3 regions of the Ferdinandcohnia sp. Marseille-Q9671 genome follow, and region 1 is predicted to be linked to each of the others. Evidence: predicted binding sites of a transcription regulator. Region 1 holds the regulator's gene; each other region holds the start of a gene.
What was found. The regulator Rex, encoded in region 1, represses fermentation and respiration genes when NADH is low (regulators of the CRP and FNR family bind a similar motif). The targets are predictions, from matches to a motif close to TTGTGAAATATTTCACAA.

Region 1 (10,290 bases):
TTTACAGCATTTGCTAATGCATCTACACCGCGTAGCATAGAACGGCGTGCTTCTTCGCTAAATTTAATTTCTTTTGCCATTTTGTAAGCCCTCCTCAAATAATAAGTATTCTATGATATTTAATGCTGTTTTCCTATTATCCTATAACAGCTAGAATGTCACTTTCACGTAAAACTAAGTATTCAGTACCTTCGTATTTCACTTCAGTACCAGCATATTTTGAGAAGATAATGCGATCACCAACCGCAACCTCTAAAGCAACTCTTTCACCACTGTCTAGTACACGACCAGTACCTACAGCAACAACTTTACCTTCTTGAGGTTTTTCCTTTGCAGAATCTGGTAGTACAATTCCGCTTGCAGTTTTTTCCTCTGATTCAACTAGTTCAATAACAACGCGATCACCTAATGGCTTTAACAAGTGAAACAACCTCCTCAAATAATTGTAAGTATGTTTTTTCTTATTATTAGCACTCAAACCACTTGAGTGCTAACACAATTATTATATTAAATAATCTGATTCTATTTTGCAAGTATTTGCTATCGAATTTTCTAAAAAAGATTCTATTTTTGTACAAGCAAAATTGACTCACCTATCTATCCTATGTCATGAATAAAAAATTTAAACCATAAGATTTAAAAAATTTCCCTCTATGAAAATTTGGATTAGCATAATACTAATAGATAGTTATGAATATATGTTACAATACAAAGCATGAATAAGAGTTTGAAACAAAATCGCTTATAAAAACGTTTAATTAAAGGAGACTTACATGAAAGCTAGATATTGGTATGTTATATTAACGTATATCCTCATGCAATTTTCAGGTGCTCTCGGTATTCCACTTCTTTTACTTTTGGGAGTTGGGGATAATTTAGATCCTGAAACTGCTAAAAATACAATTATCTCTCTTTGGACGATCTTTAGTTTTGTGGCTGCACTCCCGATTGTTTTATATTTATTACGACAAGATATAAGGGAAAGACACCAAAACCTTGAACGTTCCTCCAGAGGGGAGGCTTTCGGTTGGGCAATTGCAGGTATCTTCATGGCTATGACAGCGCAGGCTCTTGCAGCGAATATTGAAATTTATGTTTTTGGTATTGAGCCTGGTTCTGAAAATACCCAAGAAATTATGGCCCTTGTAAAGTCACTGCCATTACTGGTGATTGTTGTTTCTATTATTGGTCCAATCCTTGAAGAAATTATCTTTCGTCAGATTATATTTGGGTCCTTATATAAAAAATTTGGCTTCTTTATTTCTGCTCTGATTAGCTCCTTAATCTTTGCAGTGGTTCATATGGATTTCACTCACATTCTTATTTATACTGCTATGGGCTTTACCTTTGCATTCCTTTATGTACATACAAAACGGATTATCGTTCCGATATTTGCACATGTTGCGATGAACACATTTGTTGTAGTGGGACAGACGATTTTTGCAGATGATATAGAGAGGATTATGAAGGAAACCGATAAGCTACAATCGATATTTATTGGAGGCTTTTAGTCTATGCGAAGAACTTCACCTTTTGCGATGGGCATCATATACGCGTTAATGGGCATTCTTTTTACCTATATAGCGATTGGAAGTGCTACGGACACAATATGGAACTTTTCCACAATCCTTCTTGCACTAGTCGCAACTTTTGATTTTGGTGTGGCAATCCGGATGTTTGCCTTACACAGTAAAATAAAAAAAGTCACAAAAAAATAACCTCTGTCTTAGAGGTTATTTTTTATGACTAGCTCTAGGCGCCCTTCCACTTTTCGCTACTCCATGCCATTAGCTGCTAGCATTTCTGCCTTCAATACCTTTCTGTAGGCACTCTTCGAAACGAGAATACTGATTTCATACAATCCAAATAATGGAACAGTCACCATTAGATGTGAAATCAACTCTGGAGGGGTAATTAAGCCTCCAATTACTAAAAGAATGAAATACGCAAACTTACGGATTTGAGAAAGAAACATCGGTGTTACTAATCCCAACCTTGTTAAAAACATGATGATAACTGGCAACTGAAACAAGAAACCAAATGGTAAAGTTAGTTGTAACAAGAATTGAAAATACTCGTTTATCCCTATTACCTGATTAATTTCAAGACGTTCCGCCAATCGAGTCATAAAGTTCACAACAAACGGAAAAAGAATAAAATAGGAGAATGAAACCCCTACTAAAAACAATCCTACAGATATAGGGATATAACTTAAGGTTACCTTTCTTTCCTTCTCATACAACCCTGGACTAATAAATGCCCATAGCTGATACAGTAAAAAAGGAGATGAGATAACTAGCGCAATAATAAAGGCAAATTGCATATATATTTTTATTGGATCCGTCATACGGAAGGCATTCATTGTTAGTTCTTTAGCTTCCTCAGCATTTTGTAAGTAGAGAATCAATGGTTCTGCAAGAAAAAAGCTGCCTAACGCAACAATGAAGAAGAAAACAACTACAAAGATTAGTCGTTTTCTTAATTCTCCGATATGATCAAAGACAGACATTTCTTTTTCATTCATGTGTTTCATCCTATCATTACTTCACATCTTGAGTGTCGTTCTTTTTTACATCATCATCGTCATCATCTGCTAAACCTTTTGTTGCGTTTTTGAATTCACGCAATGTATTACCTGCTGCTTTTCCTAATTGAGGCAATTTCTTTGGTCCGAAAATTAACAACGCAAAAAACACAATCAATAAAATACTACCAAATCCAAGACTTCCCATCTGCAAGTCACCTCCTCAATAGTGAACATCTATTCCTATTCTTCTCCAGAATAATGCTTTAAAAAATAGACAAGTGCTTGTAACTCGACAGCTAAATCAATATGGTGCACCCGTATATGTTCAGGAACGTTAATTCTAGCAGGAGTAAAGTTCAGTATACCCTTAATTCCTTTATTAGCTAGACGATCTGTTATAGGCTGTGCCGCACCAACTGGTACTGTTAAAATAGCTACAGTTACATCATCGGGTAATTTTTCTTCTAAATCATCTAAATGGTGAACTTCAACTCCACCAATACTAGTACCTACCTTATTATAATCCACATCAAAGGCAAGCTCAATTTTTGTATTGTTATTTTTCATAAAATTATAGTGTAAAAATGCAGTACCTAAATTTCCAACGCCAATTAAGGCAACTTTCGTTAATTCATCTTGGTCAAGTGTCTTACTAAAAAAGGATAATAGATAGTTGACGTTATAGCCATATCCTTTTTTTCCCAAAGCCCCAAAATAGGAAAAGTCTCTTCGGATTGTTGCTGAATCTACCTTAACCGCTTCACTCAGTTCTGCTGAAGACACTCTTTGCTTACCTGAAGCATGCAAGTTTTTCAGAAAACGATAATAGAGTGGCAGCCTTTTGGCAGTTGCTTGTGGTATTTTTGATTGCTCAAGATTCACCTTAATTCCTCCACTAACTCGGAACTTTCTATGTTACGTTCAAATGTAAAAGTTCCAATCATCCTCATTTGAACTCACAGCTGTTATAGTTCCCTTTTAAAGTTGCCGTTCTTTCCACCTGTTTTTTCTGCTAAATAAGTTGGCCCGATGACCATCCCTTTATCAACAGCCTTACACATATCGTAAATGGTTAATGCACAAACAGACGCAGCCGTAAGTGCTTCCATTTCTACCCCTGTACTACCTTTTGTTTTCACTGTTACATTGATATGTAAGATATACTCGTCGCTATCAACTGCCCATTCAAACGAAATATCCACACCTTTTAATGCTAATGGGTGACACATTGGGATAAGATCAGAAGTTCTTTTGGCTGCCATAATACCTGCAACCTGGGAAACAGCAAGAACATCTCCCTTGCTAACTTCATTATTAATAATCTGCTCATATATCACTTTATTAACAGCAATACTTGATTTTGCAATCGCAGTACGGACTGTATCAGCTTTATCTGTAATGTCGACCATCTTTGCCCGACCTTGTTCATTAAAATGGGTAAATGAAGCCATATATCTAACCCTCCCCTAAACTGAGTGTTCAAAAGGAGGATGAAAAGGACCAAGAAGTTCAAGGCGGCGAAGCTTTGAGTACCGGAACGTATGCAATTAATACGTGAGGAACGGAAAAGCAAGCCAACGAAGAAATTCGATGTGTCATTTTCACCGGACTTTTTGAACCTCCCCTAAAACTATACACTATTTTACCATACATGTCTTAGAAACATGTGTGAACATTATCATTGCAGTTGCTCTATGAAGATAATATAAGATACACTGTTGTTAGAAACAAGAGGTGAAATAACATGATTTTACTACAAGTAAATCAGCTCAAAAAGTTTTTTGCTGCTGATCTTATTTTATCGAATATAAAACTCGAAGTACAAACACGGGACCGTATTGCCATTGTTGGCCGTAATGGTGCTGGAAAATCGACATTGTTAAAAATAATTGCAGGTCATATGTCACATGATAGTGGCGAAATTATCAAGCCTAAAAGCGTTAAGATTGATTACCTTGCACAAGATACAGGTCTTGAATCTACCCTTTCCATTTGGGAAGAAATGCTAACCGTTTTCGCTCCTTTACGAAAGCTCGAAAAACACTTACGAGATCTTGAAGCGAAAATGGGAGACCCAGATCTTATTGCAAAGCAAGCTGATTACCAAAAATTACTTGAAGAATACGACCAACTTCAGGTGGACTTTAAAGAACAAGGTGGGTATCAGTACGAAGCGGATATCCGTTCCATTTTACATGGATTCAACTTTTCTGAATTTGATTATCAAACTAAAATATCAAGCTTAAGTGGTGGTCAAAAAACTCGACTAGCTCTAAGTAAGTTATTATTGTCAAAGCCTGATTTATTAATTTTAGATGAACCGACCAACCACCTTGATATTAGTACTCTAACATGGTTAGAACAATATCTACAAGGTTATCCTGGTGCCCTGTTAATCGTATCCCATGACCGATATTTTCTTGATAAGGTAGTGAACCAAGTATACGAGATTTCCAGAACGACAAGTAGCAAATTTGTTGGTAACTATAGTAATTACTTAAAATTAAAGGCAGAAAACTATGAGCTTGAACTTAAGAAGTATGAGAAGCAACAGGATGAAGTGGAAAAACTCAAGGACTTTATCGCTAAAAATCTTGTACGGGCATCGACAACCAAACGTGCCCAAAGTAGAAGAAAACAGCTTGATCGAATGGAGCTCATGGACAGGCCTTTAGGTGATGAAAAATCTGCTTCGTTTAAATTTGAAATTGACAGACAAAGTGGGAATGACGTACTAAGTGCACGGGACATGACAGTTGCTTATGAAAAAGAGAAACCGATTATCAAAAATATTAACTTTAACATCTATCGGGAAGATAGCATTGCCTTAGTGGGACCAAATGGAATTGGAAAATCTACGTTGTTAAAAGCAATCATTAATAAACTTAATCACGTAGATGGAACAATTCGTTTTGGTTCACATGTTACCATTGGGTATTATGATCAACAACAGGCAAACCTCACATCAAACAAACGGGTGTTAAACGAACTGTGGGATGAATATCCACTAAAAACAGAAAAAGAGATTCGTACTGTTCTAGGCAATTTCCTATTTTCAGGTGATGATGTGTTAAAAATCGTTTCTACGTTAAGTGGTGGCGAAAAGGCAAGACTTGCCCTGGCAAAGCTCATGCTAGAACGCTCCAACCTTCTCATCCTGGACGAGCCTACTAACCATTTAGATTTAGATAGCAAGGAAGTACTTGAAAATGCACTCATCGATTACCCAGGTACTATACTCTTTGTGTCACATGATCGATATTTTATTAATAGGTTAGCCACTAAGGTATTTGAGTTATCAACAGACGGTTTGACAGAGTATTTAGGTGACTACGATTATTATCTTGAAAAGAAATATGAAACAGAAGAGCTTGCGCGGTTAGACATGCTTGAGAAAAAGGTAGACAACCGTGAAATAGTTCAAGAGAAGTCCTCCTATGAACAGGAAAAGGAACTTAAGAAGCTAGAACGTCAACGAAAACGACGAATCGAAGAAATTGAACTCGAGATTTCTTCCATTGAAGAGAAAATTGAGCAAAATGAGGAACTCCTTTGTGATCCTGAGGTCTACCAAAATCACGAAGAGGTACAGCGAATTAATGAAGAGAATGAAAAATGTACATCTAAACTAGAGGCACTTATGGAGGAATGGGAATCTCTCCATGAAACTACTGGATAACAAAATAAAGTTTATATAGACCTTTACACCTATCCACAATTCATTTATTTTTTTGTGGACTGCTGGTAAGTTAAAGTTATCCCCAACTGAATTTTTATATTCAGTTGGGGTTTTTTTTTATAAAAAAAGCTTTTATTCAGACTTTTCCACATTTTATTGAGTTATACACCGTTTTATCCACAATATCCACAAATGAGCTAACACTTATCCACAAAACATGTCCACATATTCATTCTAGATATTTCAATTACTTTTGAAGGTTTTCCACAAATGTTCATAATATGTGGATAATTTATCAACAAAAAAGTCCTCTTCTAAAATGAGGACTTTTTAACTAGTGCATATGTTCAATATCCAATCCTGGATTAGCATTTAATGCATAAGAAGATCGTTTTCCTTTTTCAAATAATACACTTCCGACCGCTGCAATCATCGCCGCATTATCCGTACAAAGAGAAAGTGGAGGAATAACAAGCTTTACACCTGAAATAGCTGAAAACTTACTCTCTAACGTTGTTCGCAAGCCTTTGTTTGCCGCAACTCCTCCGGCTAAAAGAACTTGTTTGACATTGAATTCTTTCGTTGCTCTCAGTGTTTTTGTAACCAAAACATCAATTACACTTTCCTGAAAACTTGCAGCAAGATTTTTGGGGTCTATAACCTCTCCCCGTTGCTCTGCATTATGGAGGGTATTGATTACCGCAGACTTTAACCCACTAAAGCTAAAATCGTATGAATTCTCTTCTAACCATGCCCTTGGCAGATTTATCGTCGCTGTTCCTTCATGTGCTAGTCGATCAATATGAGGGCCACCTGGATACGGCAAATTAAGAGTACGAGCTACCTTATCGTAAGCCTCACCTGCAGCGTCATCTCTTGTTTCCCCTATGACCCTGAATGAACCATGCTCTTCCATTAAAACGAGCTCTGTATGGCCACCAGAAACAACTAAAGATAATAGGGGGAATTCTAGCTCCTCAACTAGTCGGTTCGCATAGATATGTCCAGCTATGTGATGTACACCTAATAGCGGAATACCGTGAGCAAAAGCCACTGCCTTTGCTGCATTAACACCAATCAACAATGCACCCACTAAACCTGGCCCTTCCGTTACTGCAATTGCATCAATATCCTTAAATGTGACATCGGCTTGCTTTAGAGCCTCCTCAATCACAATTGTAATTTCTTCAACATGATGCCTAGAAGCAATTTCTGGAACAACTCCTCCAAAACGCTTATGGCTTTCAATTTGCGATGCCACAACGTTCGAAAGAATGTCACGTCCATTTCTTACTATGGCTACGGCTGTTTCATCACAGCTCGTTTCAATTCCCATAATTATTTGATTTTCATTCATTTAGATTCACCCACATAACTAACGCATCTTCTTGATTATCTGTATAATAATTTTTCCTTATGCCACCAGGTTGAAAGCCCATCTTTTTATAAAGCGATTGGGCAATGTGATTTGATACCCTGACCTCCAACGTCATAGTAACCGCCTGATGCTGCATGGCTAATAACTTTGCTTGCATAAGAAGGGCTTCTCCCAACTTTTTTCCTCTGTACGCTGGTAATAAAGCTATATTTGTAATATGCGCTTCATCCATAATAAGCCACATTCCACAGTATCCAATCACTCTATCGTTTTCAGTCATGACAATATATTTTGCAAATTGATTATGGACAAGCTCATTATAAAAAGCTTCCCTTTTCCACGGAACTGTAAATGCTGACGTTTCAACCTTCATGACATCATCAATGTCATCTAACGTCATAAATCGGAATAAAATCTGCTGATCCATGATATTTTCCATATTACCCCTGCCTCTTTCCAAGCCAATTGGCTTCTGCCTCTGCCAAACGAATATAATTTGGTACGAACGCATGAACGTCTTCAGCCTCACGATTCAAACCAATATTCGCTAACTCACTTGGTCTTGGATTCCAATCTGTATATGGTGCAACATATGCAAGAGATTCCAATTCTGTTTCAATTTGATCCTTATGGATACCTACGTCATTACCTATAAATAAAATTGGAGTGTTCCTTTTTTTAAGCTCTGCCAACCAATCGCTAAGCAATATAATCTTGTCTTCTTCGACGCAAGTCAAAGAATTTGATTCATAACGATATAATCCTGTGTATACTTGCCCACGTCGAGCGTCAAATAAAGGTGATAGAAGGCCATTAAAAAATCTTCCATTAGCCGCAACTACTTCTAGACTTGAAACACCTACTATCGGAATTTGAAGTGACCATGATAGCGTTTTTGCTATGGTCACCCCTATTCTAACTCCTGTATATGATCCTGGACCCTTCGCAACTACAATTTTATCTAACTCTCCAGGTTTGATCCCACATTCGTTCATTAGTTGTTCAATTGCTGGCATGGCACGAACCGAATGGTTTTTCGGTAAATTTGTAATCATTTCACCAAGAACCTTTTCCCCATCAACTAATGCAACACCTAATACATAATTCGATGTATCAATTGCTAATACTTTCATTAGGCAAATATCTCCTCACATAATTGTTCATACCGCTCTCCCAATGGAATAACAGAAATCTTGCGCTTGAAATCTCCCATGTGCTCGATTTTTATCGTAAGTCGCTCCTCTGGAAGGCGGTCCTCAATCAAATGTGCCCATTCTACTACCGTCACACCATTACCCTCAAAATACTCATCAAAACCTAGGTCTTCATCACTGTACTCTAAGCGGTATACATCCATATGATAAAGAGGGATTCGACCTTTATATTCCTTAATAATAGTAAATGTCGGGCTATTGACCGTTCTTATGACCCCAATTCCTTTCGCAAGTCCTTTGGTGAACGTTGTTTTTCCTGCACCTAAATCCCCTTCTAGGGTTATTACATCCCCAGGTTCTAGCCTTTCAGCTAAACGATAAGAAAAGCTATCCGTTTCCTCAGGTGTATTTGTAATAAACTCAAATTTTTTCATTCGTAAAATCACACCCTATTTATTCAAATGGCCTTGGCATTTTTACGCCCGTTTTCGAAAAAGTTGAGGCTTCGCCGGAGGCTTTACTTTTATTTGTTCAGTAATTAGTTTTAACCCCTACCTATTTTACATGTTATGCAATCATTTTTAAGCGATTAGAGTAGAGAAACTACTCTTGACTAGAGTTAAAATGGTTATATCCCTTCATATCAAGTCTATGTAATTCTCCATTATGGTCTAAAAACACACTTGGTCCACCTTCTGTGACAGTTCCGATTTTCGTAAGTGTGTATCCACTTTCAATCGCATGTTTTTGAACCTGCTCCCAGTCAGAAACTCCCATGGTTCCGACTAATTCAAAGTCTTCTCCACCATAAAGTGCAAATTCGATTGATTTACCACTTTTCTCTTTCGTAAGGTGTTCATGTAAAGGTAGTTTATCTTGATCTATTATGATAGAAACCTTACTAGCCTTGGCAATCTCATTTGCCTCACTCGCCAAACCGTCACTAATATCGTTCAAGGAGACTCTTTCAAGTACCGATAAAAGTCTTCCAATTTCAACTCTTGGTTGTGGATATTGATGTTTTTGGACCAGAGTCAGCTCTGACTCAGTGAAGGTATGATTTCTGCCTTTATGTAATAATAAATTTAAACCAGCAGCAGAGTCCCCGATTGTGCCTGTAACAAATACAACATCCCCTGGCTTCGCATTACTACGTAATAAATGCTTTCCCTGTTCAACCTCACCGAGTACAGTAACAGTGATAACCAATGTGTCAGAAATAGAAACAGTGTCTCCACCAATCAAATCGATATTGTACTTATCTGCTAGCATTGCCATACCTTTGTAAATCGATAACAAATCGGATTCATTCCATCCCTTTGGAATGGCAATTGACACTAAATAATAGAGGGGGATGCCTCCCATTGCCGCAATATCGCTTATATTAACGGCCAATGCCTTATATCCGATTTGGACAGGGTTCATAGTAGATGAAGTGAAATGAACACCTTCTACCATCGTATCCATGCAAACGATTTGTTCCATATTGGCTGTAGGGCGAACAAGTGCTGCATCATCACCAATTCCTGTAATTAGACCGGATTGAAAGACC
Region 2 (10,290 bases), on a different contig from region 1:
CACAAACCTAGTAAATGGATTTGGCTTTGGAAAATCTGCATTAAGTATGGCTTTCATATTTAAAAGATGAGGTTTATTTGAAAACAATCTTTTACGAATAACAGGTCTCACTAATAATTCAAAGCCCACATAGCAAGCAGATGGATTACCAGATAGTCCAAACAGTAGCTTTCCATTTAACTGGGCAACTGTTGTGACACTGCCCGGTCTCATCGCAATCTTATTAAATAATACTTCAGCACCTAATTTTTCATAAATTGCTGGCAAATAATCATAATCACCAACAGAAACTCCACCTGTTGTTACTAAAATATCAACTTCATTTATTGCTGTTTTAACAGCCTCATAACATAGTTCAAAATCATCAGGGAGCTTCCCATAGTACAATGGTTCGGCACCAGCCCTTTGGATTTGTCCGTTAACCATATAAGCGTTACTATTGCGAATTTTCCCTGGAACTAACTCTTCGTTTACATCTAGTAATTCCGTTCCTGTTGCGTATATCCCGATTATGGGCTTCTTCGCAACTTTTACCTGATCGTAGCCAAAAGTAGCTAGAAGAGCTTTAACTCCTGGGTTGATATTACTACCTTTTTCAACAAGAACGGAGCCCTTTTTGGTGTCTTCACCTTGAAAAGAAACATTATCACCTGATTTAAATGGCCTTTTTATTGACATACATTTCTTGCCGTCACGTTCGTATTCATTTGTTAACTCAAGCATGACTACTGCGTCACATTCTGTCGGCATTTGTGCACCTGTCATTATACGTATTGCTTGAAAAGGCTCTACCTTTTTCGATGCCACAGAACCAGCCCCAATCTCTTCGATGACCTCAAATTCAACTGGCTGTTCCTGATTCGCCTCTTTTGTATCTAAAGCTCGAACCGCAAATCCGTCATAAGGTGAACGGTCAAAATGTGGAACATCGTGATCTGCTCTTACATCCTCTGCTAAAAATCTGCCGAAACTAGCTTCGATTGCAACAGATTCCTTTGTCCCTTCACTTGCATATTTCATTACACGTGACACAGCTTCTGGTACTGGTATTGGTATTCGCCTTTCTACCATATCTTTTCACTCACTTTATCTACTTTTTTCCTATTGTAGTATATTTAAGGAAAAACCACTACTTTCTTGCTGTAATTTCGTTCAGTTGGATCATTCCTTCTTCTAGCTTCTCATCAACTACCTTTGCGTCTGTGATATGCTGCGTAATCAAATTGTTCGCCTTATCAAATAGATCCTTCGTGTTTGCTATTTCTTCCATGACATCCTGTGAGTATACCTTTTGCTCCTGGATTGTATTTATTACAAAATGCACTTCCTCCTGAACAGACTGAATGACTGACAAAATATAATTAATTTTTTCAGTTGTACTCGTGCTTACCTTAATTCCTGAGAGTACAAGTCTAGTACTATTTGTCGTAGACTGTAAGGTTTCATCAATTTCTTTTTGAATCGTTTTCGTCAGTGAACTTATATGTTCCGTACTAGAAGCAGTACTTTCTGCTAATTTTCGTACCTCAGCAGCCACAACCGAAAATCCTTTTCCTTGTTCACCTGCTCTGGCAGCTTCAATCGAGGCATTGAGAGCTAACAAATTGGTTTGATCGGCTATTTCTTTTATAACTTGAACAATATTTTCTATTTCCTTTGACCGACTATTTAAGTGCGTCATCTTAAGAGTTGTGTCATTTAATTGAGTGCCCAGCTCCTTCATTATTTCTTCAACCTTCGTTACTTGTTGCTTTCCTTCAGTTGATTTTGACACCATATCTAGGGCAGCTCCAAGTAACGATTGACCGTTGTCATGTAATTTAGTCGAATTTGCGTAGGATGATAAACTTAAATGCTCCACTCGATCAAATTTTGATTTGATGTTAGCGACAAGTTCCCCAAGGACATGGTGCTGTCCGTTGACATGCTCGTGCTGTTCAATTGTTGCTACAAGTTCCTCATAAAAGCTCTTAAAGAAGATAGTTGTATTTTCTATGTGCTGTTCTCTCTCAGCTTTCATTTCATTTAATTCTATTTTAAGCTGTTCATTTTCTTTTTCCAATTCATGAAGGTACTGTTTACGGATAAACATTTTCGAACATCTCCTTGTAGCTATCTATGTTTGGCTTTATCGTACCAAACATGTCCTATTTACAACTGTGAGGTATATCACTCTTGTTTCTATTTAAGATTTTTTTGTAAGTGTGATTGTAATCACCTCATTCTACTTCCTTAAAAGCTATTCTATAAGTAGCAAACTATTTAGGAGGCAAGGAAAATGGAGCAAATATTCACAGAACAACATATTATTGGAGAAATCGTAACCGAGTTTCCAAAGGCTGGAGACCTTTTTAAATCATATCGAATTGATTTTTGCTGTGGAGGAAATCGTCCACTTAAGGAAGCGCTTGAGGAACGAAATCTTTCTAAGGATGAGGTATTAGCTAGATTAAATGCTCTCTACCTGGAAACGAAAGACCTTAATGAGAAAACAATTGATTGGAAGTCTGCTAGCTATTCTGAGTTAATAGATCATATTATAAATAAACATCATCGATATTTAAATGAAGAGCTTCCACAACTAAGCCCTTATGTAACGAAGGTTCTGCGCGTTCATGGTGGTAACCACCCACACCTTGTTAGAGTTCATTCATTATTTAATCAGTTGAAAGTCGAGCTCGAACAACACACAATAAAAGAGGAAGCTGAATCTTTTCCTCTAATTGTTACGTTTGAGAAAGAACCTACTGAGGAAAACCATATATTAGTTAAGAAACATGTGGAAGAACTAGAAGACGACCATGATGAGGCAGGTAAGATTATTAAAGAAATCCGTGACATCACTAACGATTTTCAGCCACCAATTGGTGCATGCGGAACCTATCGTCTTGTCTACCAGCGTTTAGAAGCACTTGAGGCTGACTTATTCCAACATATTCATTTAGAAAATAATATTTTGTTCCCAAGAGCTGCAGCAGGAAATTAATTGACTCCAAAGTAAACCCGCCTAGCGGCGACAAGCATAAGACAAGCGCTGACAGAAGTCGTTGTTTGTCTTCAGAAGCGATTGTCTTAGACCAGAGATCCATTTCGCCTGGAGCTAGACACCAAAAACTACGTGCAAAATTTAATACTTTCTTACCTGGTAAATCATAACCACGATTTTTAAACTAAATCGTGGTTATTATCTTTTTATTAATTTTTGATAAACCATTTCCTCTTTTACAATTAGGAACTTGTCAGTTTTCTTGTTTCTCGTTACCAACGGCTTGCCAATAAAAGCACGACCAATAAAAAGTACACAAATACCTAGTCCTACTATAAACATTGCTTTTCCTAGTTGTTGTTGGGACGTAACTAAATAATTATTGCATAATCTTACAGGTGAGACTGTATAAAGCCAGCTCATAACAAAAATCATTGAAATACCATTCGCCCAGATAAATGCTTTGCTAATTGGTCCAAGTAACTTCCAGCTATAGTACATTAAAATCCCTGCAACGAATGGTAGTGTCATATACTTTGAGATTTCCATTAATATTTCATTTAAGGCGCCATCAATTGACCGAGGTAAAAACCAATATGCTATAACGGATAACGTTACTACTATGCCAGGGATGCCATTTTCATTGAGATATCCAAATAAGGCATGCCATTTCCGCGGAAAGCCTTTTGCTAGTAAATAGCCACTACAAATAAGCAAGGGGATTTGAACAAGCATTGTTCCAATCATACTCGCCTCTAATGTTACCCTAACATATGGCATGATAAGAATTAGAAGTAATAGTAGCCCTACAAATAGATATCGATTCCGGAACATCATTTCACCTCTAGAAAAGAATAGTGTCTAAATAATTTATGACAGTTTGTGGCGACTGGTAATCAAATATATTTGTTAATTTACCCTCTGGATTAATAACATAGAAAGCTGAATTATGCTCATATCCTCCATATTCATTTGGTATCACGATTACCTCTAATGCATCTAAAACACCCTCTAATTCTTTCTTATCTTGTATTGTAGCCATTTTCCATTGATCTCCATCCGCTCCAAAATGCTCTGAATATGCATGTAAAACACTTGGAGAATCATGCTCTGGATCAAAACTTATGCTAAGTAGGACAATATCTTCTCCTCGTATATCGGCTGGGATATTTTCATAGATTTCAGCAAAGTTTGTTTCGAGAACTGGACATACATCTCCACATGACGTATACATAAACGTCAATAGCGCATATTTCTCATCTAACTCTTTTATATTAAAACTTTCATAATTAGAATCAAGTAATGTAGCAGCAGGGAGCCTTGGCTGCTCCCTTTCCAATGTAAGTATTCTAGCTTTTTCAGCTGTAAAGGCTCGAAATCCATCTGTCCCTACCCATAGCAATGATAAGCTGGCCATAAGTGCAAATAGAATACTTATACATTTACGCATGCTGACTCGGTCCTATATCTTCTCTAAAGCTACTATCAATGGATCTAGAAAAATTCCAAAAACGTAGAACAAATGTTAAAACGGCTAAAATAATAAAGATTCCAAACACGACTCCAATTCGATCAAATGGAATCCATTCTGGGAAATGTTCTGCCCATCTTCTTGGTGCCCCTGCTTTCCCGGAATAGAGGAATGAACCACATAAACCAAGGAAAAACATGACATACACCCAGAAACTGATTGCATCCAGTGATGTTTCTTTATTTTTCTTATTTACTTTTGCAAGGTAATACATAAAACCAAACAACATTGCTGTAGCACCCAATCCCATATACATATGAAAATGTCCTGGCACCCACTTCGTATTATGCATAACATGGTTAATAACAATCGTTGCATCAATAATCGCTGGTACTACACCAACCACCCAGCCAAACATTGATAAAAAAATAAAAGATGATGCAATATCCCACTTAATACCTGATCGAAAAACAATCATTAGGGCACCGTACGCAGTAACAACTAATACCGGTAATCCATTTGCATATGATAATACTTGCCCCAGGATAATCATCCATTTCGGTAGTGCGAAGTCCATTAATAAATGGTGGGGATAAATGATGATTGTAAATAACGTTGAACAGTTCCACGCGATGAGAAATGGCCGATTTGCTTTCCATGGACGATTTGTGTACAATGCCAAAATTTCATAAACAGCAATAACACCCATATATATAATTGAATTTGCAAATATATGACCAAACGCATATGTTAGGTTTTTTGCAAGCAGTGGGTCAATTGTAATGGTTGGTATAAATAGATTTATAAGGCTCATAACTAAAATGGTTGCCCCAGATACCAGTGCTGTGATGTTCACAATCACAACCATTGTACTCGCTACAACAGCCGCAGGAGGACCATAGCCTTTCTTTTTCCCAAAGACAATTGACCAGCCTAACCCGCCTCCTAAACTCCCATATTGTTTAATAATTGCTCTTGCAACATCTAAATACAGTAATAAAAATCCAACACCTATTACAAGCATACCTCCAAGATATAGAGCTGCTCCTACAACTCCCCATCCTCCAGCCGAAATTGCAGGTAATGGATACAAGAAAGTCCATCCCCCCGCAAAGTCAAAGCTGAAGATACCTACCAATACCATTGCTACCCCGATAATAAAGAAGATAAAATTTGAAATAAAAATCCCTTTGTTTAGTTGAACATATTTGCTTAGGAAGTACCACATAACTGCTGCTGCAGACAATGCTGATGCACCTACCATACCGGTTCCATGGACCGTTAGAATTTCATAAAAGAAACCTGGATCAACATCAATCATATTTCCTTGTGCAAGTAACATTAAGACTCCAAATATCATCATAAGTAAAATAACTAGACTGCCAGTTAGTAGATACATGATAAGCGTTCGATTTTGGGAGGGTTTTGAATCTCCCATTGTAATAGTAGCCATTGAAAGTCCCCCTTAGTTTGTAACGGCAATTTCACCAATCATTACATGGTGAGCTAATCCACAGTATTCCAAACATAAAATTTGATATGTCCCTGGTTTTTCAAAAGTGTAGAAAACATTATTTGTATAGCCAGGCATCGCCTGTGTTTGCGCCAATAGATTCATATCTTTGTCATAAATACCAAATCCGTGATTTACATCAGCACTTGTTACATGGAATTCAATCGGCTCCCCTACCTTGAATTCTGTCTGACTCATATTCCAACCAAATTGAATTGCCTCCACATTTACCAAGATAGGATCTTCTCCTTCTCCGTATACTGGTCGTTCGAAAGGTAAATCCTGTAGCGTGAAATAAGTTACTGTACCCAATACAATCAGAAGAACAATGAAATAAGCTGTTCGAAAGCGATACCACTTTTTCTGTATACCTTCATACGCTATCCTTTTGTTGGTATTCAAAACCACAAAAATAAAAATGATTGCAATAAATGTCATTAACAGTATTGAAAGATACCATGCAGCTGTTTGATACAATAGATAACCCTCCTATAAATAGTGTTCAAAAAATGATTCGAAAAGCGAGGAAATAAAGGAAAGGTAGACTCTAGGACCAAAGTGGTCGAGTGCCAACCCAATTAGTAACTTATCATTTGGTGACTTTTTGAACATCCTCTGTTAAGCTATGTATTTCTCTCTCAATAAAAGTTTCACATATTACAGATCCATAAATCTGTTAAGTTTGTCACAAAATAGAAAAAGACACATTCTTGTCAAGAATGTGTCTTTTTCTATTTAATTAAATATGTCGCTGCTAGCATTAAAAATGAGATAAAAATCGTCGTAATAACCCATAGCCAGGCCAATTCCATATTCCCACTGTCTATGGCTACATAAATAGCTGTCGGTAATGTTTGTGTCTTCCCAGGTATGTTTCCTGCGAACATAAGAGTTGCACCAAATTCTCCCAAGGCACGTGTAAAGCTTAAGATAAAGCCTGTAATGATAGCTTTTATTGATAAGGGAATGGAAATAAATAGAAAGATAGAAAATTCATTTGCTCCATCTGTCCTAGCAGCATCCTCAATGTCTGTTTCTACTGATTGGAAGCCTGTCTTTACAGATTGATACATGAGCGGAAATGCAACAACAGTCGAAGCAATAACAGCCGCCCACCACGTAAACATGATCGATTGACCCGTTACGTTTTCAATAAATACTCCCACAATACTATTTCTCCCAAAAATAACAATTAATAAAAAACCTACTACTGAAGGAGGTAGTACAAGTGGTAGCATCAAAATTGTTTCTACAATAAGTTTTCCCCTAAACTGTCTACGCGCCATCGATTTTCCTGCTAACAAACCAAGAAGTAAGACGATGCAACCTGATGTGATTGCAATCGTTATAGATAGTTTAATAGGGGACCAAAAAAGCTGTTCCATAGCTAAGACCTCAATTGTTAAAAAATGTTCATATAGTATCTATTTCTTTTGTAGCAAAGGTTTATGCTCTATTTTTATAAAAAGTGTGATTTATGTAACACCCACTAGATAGACTACCATTATATTATCACAATAGAACAAAATATAGCATTCTAACGTAAGAAGGTGTTATCTATGAATCAAAGAGAGACAATACAGAAACCCACTCTTTCACATGAATTAAAAGAGCTTTTACAATCTGCCAACCATACTCTCAAAGTAGAAAAAGGTGCTTCTCTATTTAGAGAGGGAATGAAAGCATCAGAATTATATCTTATTCTATCCGGTCGTGTAAGAGTTAGCAAAGGAACATCTGATGGTAGTGAATTATCGCTTCGTATATGCGGCCAAAATGAAATTGTTGGAGAATTAACATTGTTTACAGATGATCCAAAGTATTTATTTGATTGCCGTATTTTAGAAGATAGTGAAATAGCCGTTATTCAAAAGGAAGTCTTAGAAAGAAAACTTTTTGAAAATACCAGTCTTGCATTTGAATTCATGAAATGGATGAGTGATCATTTTCGAAAAACGCAAACTAAATTTAGAGACCTCGTCTTATTGGGAAAGAAAGGAGCACTTTATTCGACACTAGTTAGGATGACAAATAGCTATGGGGTTAATAAAGAAAATGGTATTTTGATTAACCTTCATTTAACAAATCAGGAGTTGGCTAATTTTTGTGCCACAACAAGGGAAAGTGTGAACCGAATGCTGCATGAATTGCGTGATAAACATGTAATTACTGTTTCAAAAGGATATATTACCATACACGATTTGGCCTATATAAAAAATGAAATACAATGTGAAGATTGTCCAGCAAAATATTGTAGTATTGAATAAGTAAAGGCCCATGGAAATGGGCCTTTCAGAGTGTAGACAAAGTCAGTACTGACTTTGTCTACACGATTTTTCACAGTACTTCTAAAAATAAATTACTTTCCCCAGACTGTCTTGAAAACACTTGTCAGACAAGGCGCGCAGTCGATCGAAGACGCGAATAGAAGTTGCCTTCATGAGCGGACGAGAGAGGCAAGCAACGCTGTATGCGAGCGTTTGTCAACAGTCTGAAAGGCCCATGGAAATGGGCCTTTGTTCTTATCTTGCAGTTTTTTCTTTAGTACGAAGAGCTTTTGGAATATATACACAGAATGGTTCACTCTCCATATAATCTCCCGTCATGGCATACGCACGAGAACGTGAGCCACCACATACATGTCTGAATTCACATACTCCACATTTTCCTTTATACTTATCAGGATTGCGAAGATCTTTGAATATAGGTGATTCACGATAAATTTCAGCTATTGGAGTCTCACGAATATTACCAGCTTTTACAGGAAGCAAACCACTTGGATACACGTCACCAATATGAGAAATAAAGACAAATCCGTTTCCGTCATTTACACCTTGTGGGGCTCTTCCAAGTCCATCAATTTGTCCAGTCTTTCCTTGCATAAGCGCATCTTCATATCGAATTTGTTTTTCGATGTCTTTTGTTTCCCGCATTTTTGATTGGATTACAACACGTCTGTAGTGCTGAGCAGCCGTTGTTTTTATATCGAATTTCACACGCTTACTTAAATCATATAGCCAACGAAAGACCTGCTCATGTTCAACTGGGGAAATCATATCTGAATCCTTTCCGCGTCCAGTGGGTACAAGGAAAAAGACACTCCATAAAACACAATCCAGATCCTCTACTAACGTAGCCATTTCATCTAAAACGTGAAAATTATACCTTGAAATAACTGTGTTGATTTGGATGGGGATTTCAAGTTCATGCAAATACCTAATTGCATTCATTGTTAAGTCAAACGATCCCTTTGTGCCTCTGAAATGATCATGTATTTCTGCAGTCGGGCCGTCTAGACTAAATGCCCACCTTGCTAGTCCAACTTCCTTTGCTTTTTCAATTGCTTCTTTTGTCACATTAGGGGTTGCACTAGGTGTCATAGACACACGTACACCTTTTTTAACTGCATAATCTGCAATATCATAAACATCAGGGCGCATTAAAGGGTCCCCGCCAGTGAAAACAAGCATTGGATTATTCATTTCATAAATTTGGTCAATTAGGTTTTTACCTTCTTCAAAAGAAAGCTCTCTTGGGTCTCTTGTATACTGTGCTTCCGCACGACAGTGTAGACATTTAAGCTGACAAGCCCTTGTCAGCTCCCAAATCACAATAAATGGATCTTTATTATAGTCCCTTTCAAACATGAGGCCATCCTCCTTTTGTAATGTCCACATTTTATCACTATAGAAAAGTGAATTATGTGAGGCATATCACACAAAAGGAAGGTGTCCAAAATTGTTCACAAATCTAGTGGAGGTTATGGAGCCCACCTAATTAAAGAAAACAAGCCGATACCAGAAGATTATTTTTCTAGTATAACTCGCATAGTTTCTTATCAATTAACTGGACTATAGAACCTCTGCCACTTAGAGCAAACATTTGAATATACTTTATGTTCAATCTTTCTACACGGTTAAAGAAATTATTTTGAAGTTAACTAATCGAAGAATATATAATGAAGAAATATTACATGTATTTGAGGGTTAAAGCCAGTGCTACAAGTAGGTTAGGAACCCCCAAGAGGAAAAATATATACGAATACCGAAATTTCCTTTTTCGGTCTTTCTTAGGTTCAGTATAATAATTCGCTCTTGCACGATCTCCGCTTACAAAAGTTTCTGATACAATTCCTGCTAACAATAAACAAATAATCCCAAGTGTGCCAGAGATAACAGAATACGCTTCAAATTGTTGAGTAGACAAACCCATAAAAAATAGAAGTCCAGAGGTTATAATGCCTAATAATAAGCCTACTCTCAGAATAATCCCTCCTTCCAAAAGTACCTGGTACTTCTATTTTATCGTATTTTTCTGATA
Region 3 (10,290 bases), on a different contig from region 1:
TAAAATAAATCAATCAATTTTCACAAATTTATTTAATGAAGAGTTAAAGGAAACTTTTGATTTAGAATTTGAAGAATACAACAGGTTACCGGCTGATAAAAAGATTGAAATTTGTTATCAATTACTAATTGACTTAAGTTTATCTGGCAAAATTGTGTATGATAATTAGTTTTTTAGTAGAATTATTGATACTAATCTCTATAAAAAAAGACCTGATCCACACTTTACAAAAAGCATGATTGGGGTCAGGTCTTTTATGTAAGAATCAAGAAAACATCTCCGGATCTTCCTCTAGTATATGATAAAGCAAGTCAGTCATTTTTACCGTATCGCAAACTCGAACTTCTGCATCCCCAAATGAACCTTTGAACATTGCGTCTTGATCAAGAAATGCTTCTTCCACCCGTTCATATTTTTCAGAGGTGTGCCCTATATGTCGTCTTTGAGGTACGGAAATCTCGGTTCCATCCGGTAATACGGTGTAAAGCTGTTCGTGACTATCTGTTAATCTACCAGGAATATCAAGCCATTCCTCGACTCCATGAATATATGTACAACGACGTAAATCCACCCCAATTAATAAAATCGATGCCTTTCGGTCCAATAATTTCCCCCAACTCGATTCTCTTGCGCAAGGTGTATTGAATTTTTCATTGCCAGCAACAAATTCCTGAGCACCATTTCCCAAAGCAGCTACAGAATGGGTCGGATGCCAGGAACGAACAACACCGGGACGCTTCCGGAAAAGCTCAGTTAGTAGACCCACACAAGAAGGCGACTCCTCTACATAAAACTTGGGATTTTCAGCTTTTATATACGACCAAGTATGTGTTGGAAAAACCAATAGCCCATCTTTCATATATTCAGACAACGCATCAAGGACTGTATCCGCGCCACCCTCAACCTGCCCAATACTTTTCATCGAAGAATGAACAAGCAATGTTCCGTTTCGCTCAATACCTAACTGCTCGAGATGATCTAGTAAATCTTGTTTTGTATACATGTTATTCTACCTTTCTAGATTCTATTAGGAATAGAATACCATATTTCGTATCTCGTGGGGCGAGTTAGAATCTTCTTTTGTAAAGGCTAGTGATTCTCATCACAAAGGTAACAAGTCTTTTGACTTATACTTTTACGTAGAAGATGTGACTGACGACCATGTTTGTGAGCCAATAGGGGGAAGACGATGGAAACTGTAACCGTTATAGAGAGTGCGCCACTGAAACAATTACAGAACGAGCACGTGTCATTGAAGGCAGAGATGGATTTCTTTTATGAAATCATTGAAGAGATAGAATATGAAACCGGGTCTTCTGTGTTTCAACTGTTTGCCGAACTATCCGAGCGGGTCTTAGCTTTCATAGCTAAACTTAAGATACATTCTAAACGAGAGGATGAAGCGTTATTCCCGATGATGTCTCGTCACCTTGGAGAGGAAAACAATATTATCGAAGTGATGGAATATGAACATGAGAAGGCAGAGCAGCATCTAGAGGATTTTATGAAAGAAGCTGAACAGGCGGGGGAGAAAATTGATGAAAACGACATTCAATCGATAACCGTATACGCCGCTCAAGCGTATGCAACCTTAATACAACACTTCGCAAAAGAAGAAAAATTTCTGTTTCCATTGGCAGAGGTGATACTGTCGGATGTGGAGAAGGAGGAGCTTGAGCGGTTGATTCAAGTTGGATAGATTACTATGTCCTACAAACTTCTAGTTACGAAAAAGATCTAACGGGTTCTGTATAGCAAGTAAACTTGTATAAACATCTCAATTAGCAGGGGGTTAACGTAATATTCAGAAGCATAATCAACAATAAAAGACTAGGATTATACTTTTTCCTAGTCTTTTTGCTGTATTTTATATGTGCCTTATGCTCAACTAAATCACCAATTACTTTAAGTATATTTCTTCACAAGTTATCTCTTTATAAGAATTACTTATTTATTATTATTGATAATTTGTAATTCACATACGAACTCAAACCCACTAAGAACTCATCCAATACATGAGTAGATGGGAATTTACATTCTAAAAGGTAGCAGCTATCCCCACTAATTTTATAGTTATTTATTACATACTCTTTTTGTGCATTTAAGAATGACAAATAAGGTTTATGATATGGGCTATTTGTAATAATACTGATCATTGCGTGAATTGAATAGCCCAGCTTTTCTTGATTAATTTTAATGGTATATCCTTCAATAATTCCGTTGTCCTCTAATTTTGCCACCCTAGCTGAAGTAGCTGGTCCAGTTAAGTGGACTTTCTCTCCCAATTCTTTCATTGTTATCCGACTGTTTTTGGATAGTTCATCTAGGATTTGCAGATCCGTGTTATCTAACATCTATCTAACTCCTTCATAAATAAAGTCAAACGACCGAAACACTTTATTTAGGCCATGTATCTGTTATTAACCATAGTATAGTATATAAAATGTTCAAAGGAAATTATGAAGAAAAGGAGATATAACTATGAATATACAACAAATTCGTAATGCAACTATCGTTTTGGAATACGCGGGTAAAAAGTTTTTAATCGATCCAATGTTATCTGAAAAAGGTACTTACCCACCTTTCCCAAATTCACCTAGGCAAGAGCAAAATAATCCTTTGGTAAGCCTGCCAACATCTATCGATGATGTAATTAAAGGTATTGATGCAGTTATTGTTACTCATCTGCACTATGATCATTGGGATGATGCAGCTAAGGAAGCTTTACCAAAAGAGATTAAAATATTTGCCCAAAATGAAGAAGATGCAATAGAAATTCGAAATGCTGGTTTCATAAATGTAGAGGTTTTACAAGAGAAAACAGAGTTCGAAGGAATCCAGCTAGTGAAAACAAAGGGCGAGCATGGAAGAGGCGAAATCTTAAAACTTGCTGGTCTAGTATGTGGGGTTGTCTTCAAACACCCAACGGAGAAAACATTATATGTTGCGGGAGATACTGTTTGGTATGAAGAAGTACAAAAAGTAATTGAGACTAACGAACCAGAAGTAATTGTTGTAAACGCTGGGGATAATCAATTCTTCCAAGGTGGTTCCCTAGTCATGGGGAAAGAAGATGTCTATGAAGTTTACAAAGCTGCTCCAGAAGCAAAAATTATTTGCGTACACATGGAGGCAGTTAACCACTGGTCCTTATCTAGAGAGGAACTGAAAAACTATACTAAAGAAAAAAAGATTGAATCTAATGTGCTAGTACCAATTGACGGAGAATCATACACATTTTAAATATTATTGGAAGATAATAAATGAGAAATAGTTGTGTCGGTTTAAGAAAACAAGGAATTGGTCCGTCACTTTTATGAAACCATCGACCAAGAGAACTTTGAAGCACGTAAAGAGTATTGCCATGAAACTTGTATTCATCCACAACTGGATATACCTTTTCCTGTTTAAAAGGGCTTGTAGACTTTGATGCATTACCTAGCTTTAGAATGCCTATTCAATCCATAATAGCTGAAGGTGATCAAGTAGCAGCATACTTCATCTTTGAAGGAACTAATACAGGTATCTCGTTTTTCGGTGTTCCTGCCACTGGGATAACAGTTAAATAAGAAGCTTAATTTTGTTATCAAATCAAATGTATCAGTATCAAATTGACCCATTTTGGGTCTTTTTTTATTTTTTACTCTTCTAAGTTCCCCCAATGCTAAAACATCATGAGACAAGATCCTATTTATAAAAAAATAAGAGACACCAAAACCGTCCCGTTGTTTCCCAGTTGTATATATTCCCCCAATAGTTGGAATGTTAAAGCGTAAAAATGTCAAAGGAGAACGTGTACATAATGAGTTCGAATTCTCAGCAATCGTCGAGTGAAACAGTTGCAAAACTGATGATTAATCAACTTGAAAAGTGGGGAGTCAAAAGGATTTACGGGGTCGTTGGTGATGCGATTATTGGATTTATGGATGAGCTTGCAAAGCAAAATACCATCCAATTTATCGCGGTTAAACATGAATCAGTTGCTGCTATGATGGCCTCAGCCGAAGCGAAGCTAACGGGTAGGCTCGGTGTATGTCTCGCAACAATGGGGCCAGGATTAGGAAATCTCCTAAACGGACTTGGAGACGCCTGCTTGGATAAGGCACCTGTATTGGCCATTACAGGTCAAGCACCTACGAAAAAAATTGGAACAGACTATAAACAGTATATTGACCAACAAGAACTGATTAAACCGTTGGCTGAATATACAACCTTACTTGCTCATCCAGATGCAGTAACTGATATTTTAGTGAAAGCGATGAGTACATCACTTGTAAAAGGTGCAGTCACACATGTATCAGTACCAAAGGATCTATTTACTATGAACTCAAATGCCAAAGTACGAAGTGAACCAAAAATGATTCAAGGTCGTTCCCTTATTGACCAAACAGAAATCGCCAAAGTTGTTGATGTGATGAAAACAGCTAAAAAACCAATGATATTAGCTGGAGTTGGGGCAAAACAAGCCGTTCATGAAATAGAGGCATTAGCAAACGCTTGGGGAGCGGGTATCCTAGTCAGCCTTGGTGCAAAAGGGGCATTCGATGATTCTTGTGAAAATCTTTTGGGTGGGATCGGACAAGGTGGGAATCCACATGCCAAAGAGCTTTTTCAACAATCAGATGTCGTGTTACTAGTAGGAGATTTATGGTGGCCAGAAGAGTATGTTCCCAAGCAGGCAACAATCATTCAGATTGACATAGCCAGGGAAAATATCGGAAATGGCATACCAGTTGAGGTAGGGGTAGTTGGTCCTGCAGAAACACTAGTCCCACAAGTAACAGAGAACCTTCAAAACCACGCAGCAGATCAAGCGTGGGTAACCCAGATTCAAACGGCAAAAGAGACGTGGGCCAACCAAAATGAGGAAGAGGGGTTACAAAAAACGCAGCCCCTTCATCCTTCTCGAATCGTGAGAGCAATTGAAAATACTGTACAGGAAGATGCAATTGTTACACTCGATACAGGTGATATTACAGTTTGGTTTAATCGAAACTTCCGCTCAACAAAGCAAGAAGTCATTTTTTCAGGAGAATGGCGTACGATGGGATTCGGATTACCTGCTGCCCTAGCAGCAAAAATATGTTACCCGGAAAAGCAAGTCGTTGCAGTTGTTGGGGATGGTGGAATTGAAATGACGTTAGCCGATCTCCTAACAGCTGTCAGATACAACTTACCTATCACGGTGATCATTTTCAATAATCATGCATTACAGATGGAACGTGACAAAATGCTAGCTGAAGGAAGTATACCGAAGGATGTTGACTTGACAAACCCTGACTTCGTAAAAATTGCAGAAGCATGCTCGTGGAAAGGGTATCATATAAAGGATGAAAGTGAATTGGAAAGCACGTTAAAACGAGCATTTTTAGATAATGGACCATCGCTTGTTACCGTTGAAACAGCGGCTATTGTTCATCCGGAGACGAAGGGGTAAGAAAAACATGGCCAGCCCTTAATGTGTGAATGCATTATCGCATTGGGGGTTTGGCCTTCATTCTGAGCTTAAAATGGAAAAAATAGGGTAATGGAAACCGTCCCGGCAGATAAGGGGTTTGGGTCACGGAACCTGTCCCTCTGACCCATAGCATTTTTACGTGCCCAATTATAAGAGAAAACGAAATTTTGATGCTTTTGTACATACTGTCATGCTTCCAAATTGTGGTATATTTTAGATAGGACTACCTATGAAAGGAGGGTGACTTGAGTATGTATCTGTCTGAGTTAGAAGTTGAAAAACTCTCAGACGCTCAACTGACCAAGCTTTTATTTTCAGATATTGAAGATGATTACGCGAACGGAGATTGTATATTGGTGGTGGGCAGCAGCAAGGCCGTTCAATATCGTTTACCAAAAGCAGTGGAATTATATAAGCAAAGCAGAGCCAGTAAACTATTGCTTTCAGGCGGGGTGCAATGGGAGGGAAGTGATTTCTCGGAGGCCGATTCGATGAAAAGAGAGGCCATTTCTTTAGGGATTCCTGAAAAAGATATACTAATTGAAGACCAGTCACTACACACACTAGAAAATGTGTTAGCCTCTCTATTCGTATTAAACAGAGAATTCCACTTATATAAAATAAAACGAATTTTGGTAGTAACGACATCCTACCATATGAAACGATTACATCTGACATTACAAACATATATGCCTAATTGGATCACCTATACGTTATGTCCTGCTGATGATAATAATACAAGAAAAGATAACTGGTTTTTAACCGAACTAGGAAGAAAACGCGTTCAAGAAGAGTCTGCAAAACTAATAAAATATGTGAAACAAGGTGCGTTGCGGGACATGAAGGTAGATTTGTAAAAACGCTAAAAATAAGAATAGTTTAGTAGGGAACTTTGATTATGGGAAGTTCCCTTTGTTATGAATAAAAATAATGAACTTTAAGAAAACAGCGTAAAAGATTATATAGTCATCTAACAAGTATGTATTTAAATAATAACGCAATGGGGGACAGGCCCACACATTGGACCCCACATTTATAACTGACCTATGTAAAATTATCTCATTTTACATATTTTTTATTTATTGCTGCTCATTTTACATTATAATTAAGAAAACTAGAATTATATTCACTGGATGTGGACGAATTGAAATCTTTGATAAAGCAGGCTTACCAGTCATACCATGCACTTGAAGTTATTTTTTCTTCTTTGCGTTGGTTCTTTTTATTATTAGCAATTGTTGTTTTCGCTGTACAATATGTTGAAAATCCATCGGATGTAAAACTTAAATTATTCATAGCTTTAGTTGTATTTGGAATACTCTATATGGGCACTTCAGATTATTATTTACATAAGTCACCTGAAGGATCAAGGATGTATACAATCATGACTAAGGGTGGACCATGTTTTGACTTTATTGCATTTTCTGCACTTATCCCATTAACCGGAGGAATTGAAAGTCCACTGTTTCCAGTGGCGTATTTAATTCTATTACACGTTGCTGTTTATTGGAGATTTGTAGGTGGGATCATTACTGCCTTTTTATTTATTTCGATATACTCTATCATTTTTTTTATACAAGTTTCTGAGGTCTACTTATTAAAAAACGTAGTGATGTATATATGCCAAGTTTTCTTTCTGTTATTGGTAGGCGGATTAGGTGGGATTATTGTTTCTAGGGAAAGACAGCAATATTCAGAAAGAAACCTGTTAGCCGAGACTGCTAAACGTGATTATCTTACGAATTTATTAAATCACCGTTCATTTCAGGAAAACGTACGAAAAGAATTAGAAAAAGGCCATGATTTTTACCTTGTTCTTACAGATATTGATAAGTTTAAATCAATTAATGATAAATATGGACATGTAATGGGAGATAAAGTATTACATCAAATTGGGGCATTGCTAACTACTATTGTTCCAGAGAATCAAGGAAAAGTTTTTCGGTATGGGGGAGAAGAGTTTGCACTCATTCTTTATACTAGTAAACATTTTGAAGTGAACAAGCTATTAATTGAAATCAAACAGACAGTTTCCAATCACGTTTTTTTCTGTGAAGGGGAAGACTTTTCTGTAACTATGAGTTTTGGAACTTGTAAACAAAATGGTGAAAACCCAGATCAGTTGGTAGAAAAAGTTGATAAACTACTATATGAGGCAAAGGATAGGGGAAGAAACCAAATCGTATTCTCGAATGTGGGATAGAATGGTTGATGTAATACAACCCTTTATTTCCAAAAAGGGAAATGATTAGTAAGAATTATACGTAAAACAAAGTAAGCAATATAGCAGTAAAGATTAGCAGTTTTGTCATACCATGATGAATGTAACTCGTTTAAAGAAAATTAGGAAAAAAAACGTTCAGTTGTCTGAACGGAGTAAAATGATAAGGAGAATAGAGATGGTATCCTTTAGGGAGTCTTTATGAGTAAGACTCTTTTTTCTATTCCAAAATGGGGGTTTGTCCTTTCTATCAATAAGTAGAAATCAAACCAACACAATGTACTTTTGTAACTGAACTCAGAAGAAAACGTGTTCAAGATGAGTCTGCAAAACTAATAAAATATGTGAAACAAGGTGCGTTGCGTGATATGAAGGTAGACTTGTAAAATCGAGTTTAGTAGGGAACTTTCACTATGGGAAGTTCCCTTCTTTATGTTTAAAAACAACGAACTATAAGAAGGTTTAATTAGAAGGAAAATAAAATGGTAGATAAATTCTATTTTTTATAAAAGGATTCTACGACATTCAGTACTAGGATAATTCGCTGTCCCTAATTATCTATATGACTTCCAGAAACTTACACTACAATTTATATACAATAAACCTATAATGAATAAGGGGTAAATTAAACAAAATGTAATTTATAAAACAAAAGGGGAGTCATTTATTGAAAAAAATACTGCCAATTTTGATAACGACCATCATTTTTTCTATAATCATCCCTTTTCAAATCTCCACAGCGCAAGCACATAGTGGACGTACTGATGCTACAGGATGTCATACTAATTATTCTACCGGCGTGTATCATTGTCACAATGGATACAGTGATTCCACTTACTCTAACTCTTCAAATCTGGATTCTACCTCAACTATAGATTACCAATACAAAGATAGTGATAGTAATGGTGTTAATGATTATGAACAAAATGCAAGTGAACTGGCTGAAAACATTAAATCAATGGGTGATGACGATGGTTATTCAGATGCGTTTTATGAAACGTACGACCCAGAGACCAACCATGATTTTTCGAACGCGGAGTACAGCTGGTATAAACAAGGATATGATCAAGGATACAAACGACAAGAGATTGAAATGCTTATTCCAGTAGCACGAGATGCAGGCTATAATGCAGGACTACTTGATGATAAGATGGTTGTACCAGAGAAGTTTACAATTTCTACAGATGTGCAGCAGTCATATGAGAAAGGCTTTGTTGACGGACAAACTCAAAACTGGTTAAACCAGGCGAATGAGGCTGCATCCACATTTACAGCAATAAGTTTTCCATCCGATCTACCTCAATCCGTTAAAGAAAGTGCGCAAAAAAAGTATGATGAACTAATACAGAAAAAGGCCTATGATCAAGGTTATGAATCTGCTTTTCAACATGAAACAGTCGTTCTTCCTTCAATTTATGAAGAAAATTCTGTATTAGAGGAAGAATTCATCAATGGATTCAACTCAAACAATGAGGTGAAAAAATATCTAGACAGAGCTTATAATGAGGGAAAGTACTTAGAAGAATACTCTCCTCCGACAAGGCTACGTGGAAATAATAAGGATCAACTATATAGAAAGTATTACGAAAAAGGAAAACTTGAAACAATCAAAAAATACAAAATAGGTTTTGGAATTGTTTCTACGATTATTGTTATAGTGGTAATAACGTATTTCGTTATTAGGAAAAAGAAAAGAGCAATAGAAAAAACAGGATAAACTAACACCGATATCTTAGATGAAATTATTAACAGATTTAAAGTGAAGGAACCCTCCTTAGTTTATAAGGGAGGGTTCTTTTATAATCTTGGTAATGATATACAAACGGGATTTTACAATATCAATTACATCTATACGGTAAAAAGTGATAAATTCCATAAGACCTATTTTTTCTGATTACTAGCACCCATTAGTCCATACTGTAATACTAATTCTAACTATTCTTTAGGAAAAGGTTGCCTGAAATACATCTATGGTAAAATTTAGTTTTTTGTGTATTGTTCTATTACTTATTCATTTTTGGGAACATTAAGTAATACACAAAAAAGTATTACTTAATGGAGGGCGAGCGTTATGGCAGATTTAGTGAATTGTAAAGCATGTGGTAAAGAAATTGCAAAAGGTGTAAAAAAATGTCCACATTGTGGAAAAGACCAACGTAATTGGTTTATGAGGCATAAGATTTTAACGTTTATTGGTGCAATCGTATTATTGATTGCCTTAGGTAATGCATTAGGTGGTGGAGATGATACTGCAACCAATAATGATAACACTGCTGGCGAAGTTGCTGAAAATCAGGAAGAAGTAAAAGAAGAAGCTAAAGAACCAATTGTAGTGACGGTTGATGAGCTTATGGATACATTAAATGAAAATGCTTTAAAGGCTTCTAAAACTTACGAAGACCAATATGTTGAAGTGAGAGGTAGATTAAGTAATATTGACAGTTCTGGTGATTATTTTTCACTTGATCCACTCTCAGAGGAATTTACAATAATGGGTGTTCAATGTTTTATTGAAGAAAAACACTTAGATGCGGTAATGGAATTTAGTAGTGACCAAGAAGTAACTGTAGTTGGAACAATCACCGATGTCGGTGAAGTTATGGGATATCAT

Region 2: ACWNMY_RS17000 (cytochrome C oxidase subunit II) is a predicted target of Rex. The motif match lies at 6,644-6,661, and genes of this name have one in related genera.
Region 3: ACWNMY_RS00275 (hemerythrin domain-containing protein) is a predicted target of Rex. The motif match lies at 1,091-1,108, and genes of this name have one in related genera.

The regions. Positions count from the first base shown of each region.
Region 1 covers NZ_CDRJTA010000002.1:170,616-180,905, reverse strand. Annotated here, with positions in the region: gene groL (chaperonin GroEL) at 1-80, opposite strand, end outside; gene groES (co-chaperone GroES) at 137-421, opposite strand; gene ACWNMY_RS12615 (CPBP family intramembrane glutamic endopeptidase) at 774-1,511, shown strand; gene ACWNMY_RS12610 (YdiK family protein) at 1,515-1,718, shown strand; gene tatC (twin-arginine translocase subunit TatC) at 1,775-2,524, opposite strand; gene ACWNMY_RS12600 (twin-arginine translocase TatA/TatE family subunit) at 2,541-2,732, opposite strand; gene ACWNMY_RS12595 (redox-sensing transcriptional repressor Rex) at 2,768-3,409, opposite strand; gene moaC (cyclic pyranopterin monophosphate synthase MoaC) at 3,493-3,978, opposite strand; gene ACWNMY_RS12585 (ABC-F family ATP-binding cassette domain-containing protein) at 4,272-6,206, shown strand; gene tsaD (tRNA (adenosine(37)-N6)-threonylcarbamoyltransferase complex transferase subunit TsaD) at 6,541-7,563, opposite strand; gene rimI (ribosomal protein S18-alanine N-acetyltransferase) at 7,556-8,011, opposite strand; gene tsaB (tRNA (adenosine(37)-N6)-threonylcarbamoyltransferase complex dimerization subunit type 1 TsaB) at 8,025-8,717, opposite strand; gene tsaE (tRNA (adenosine(37)-N6)-threonylcarbamoyltransferase complex ATPase subunit type 1 TsaE) at 8,717-9,172, opposite strand; gene thiL (thiamine-phosphate kinase) at 9,342-10,290, opposite strand, start outside.
Region 2 covers NZ_CDRJTA010000004.1:353,982-364,271, reverse strand. Annotated here, with positions in the region: gene ACWNMY_RS17030 (molybdopterin molybdotransferase MoeA) at 1-1,071, opposite strand, end outside; gene ACWNMY_RS17025 (methyl-accepting chemotaxis protein) at 1,130-2,092, opposite strand; gene ric (iron-sulfur cluster repair di-iron protein) at 2,279-2,986, shown strand; gene ACWNMY_RS17015 (hypothetical protein) at 3,185-3,820, opposite strand; gene ACWNMY_RS17010 (SCO family protein) at 3,831-4,436, opposite strand; gene ACWNMY_RS17005 (cbb3-type cytochrome c oxidase subunit I) at 4,429-5,910, opposite strand; gene ACWNMY_RS17000 (cytochrome C oxidase subunit II) at 5,923-6,447, opposite strand; gene modB (molybdate ABC transporter permease subunit) at 6,702-7,355, opposite strand; gene ACWNMY_RS16990 (Crp/Fnr family transcriptional regulator) at 7,530-8,237, shown strand; gene ACWNMY_RS16985 (TIGR04053 family radical SAM/SPASM domain-containing protein) at 8,493-9,617, opposite strand; gene ACWNMY_RS16980 (DUF5316 domain-containing protein) at 9,940-10,182, opposite strand.
Region 3 covers NZ_CDRJTA010000001.1:54,518-64,807, reverse strand. Annotated here, with positions in the region: gene ACWNMY_RS00285 (hypothetical protein) at 1-169, shown strand, start outside; gene ACWNMY_RS00280 (AAC(3) family N-acetyltransferase) at 266-1,003, opposite strand; gene ACWNMY_RS00275 (hemerythrin domain-containing protein) at 1,190-1,699, shown strand; gene ACWNMY_RS00270 (Lrp/AsnC family transcriptional regulator) at 1,944-2,354, opposite strand; gene ACWNMY_RS00265 (MBL fold metallo-hydrolase) at 2,482-3,243, shown strand; gene ACWNMY_RS00260 (ester cyclase) at 3,372-3,569, shown strand; gene ACWNMY_RS00255 (thiamine pyrophosphate-binding protein) at 3,803-5,437, shown strand; gene ACWNMY_RS00250 (YdcF family protein) at 5,710-6,315, shown strand; gene ACWNMY_RS00245 (GGDEF domain-containing protein) at 6,603-7,661, shown strand; gene ACWNMY_RS00240 (YHYH domain-containing protein) at 8,347-9,396, shown strand; gene ACWNMY_RS00235 (OB-fold protein) at 9,751-10,290, shown strand, end outside.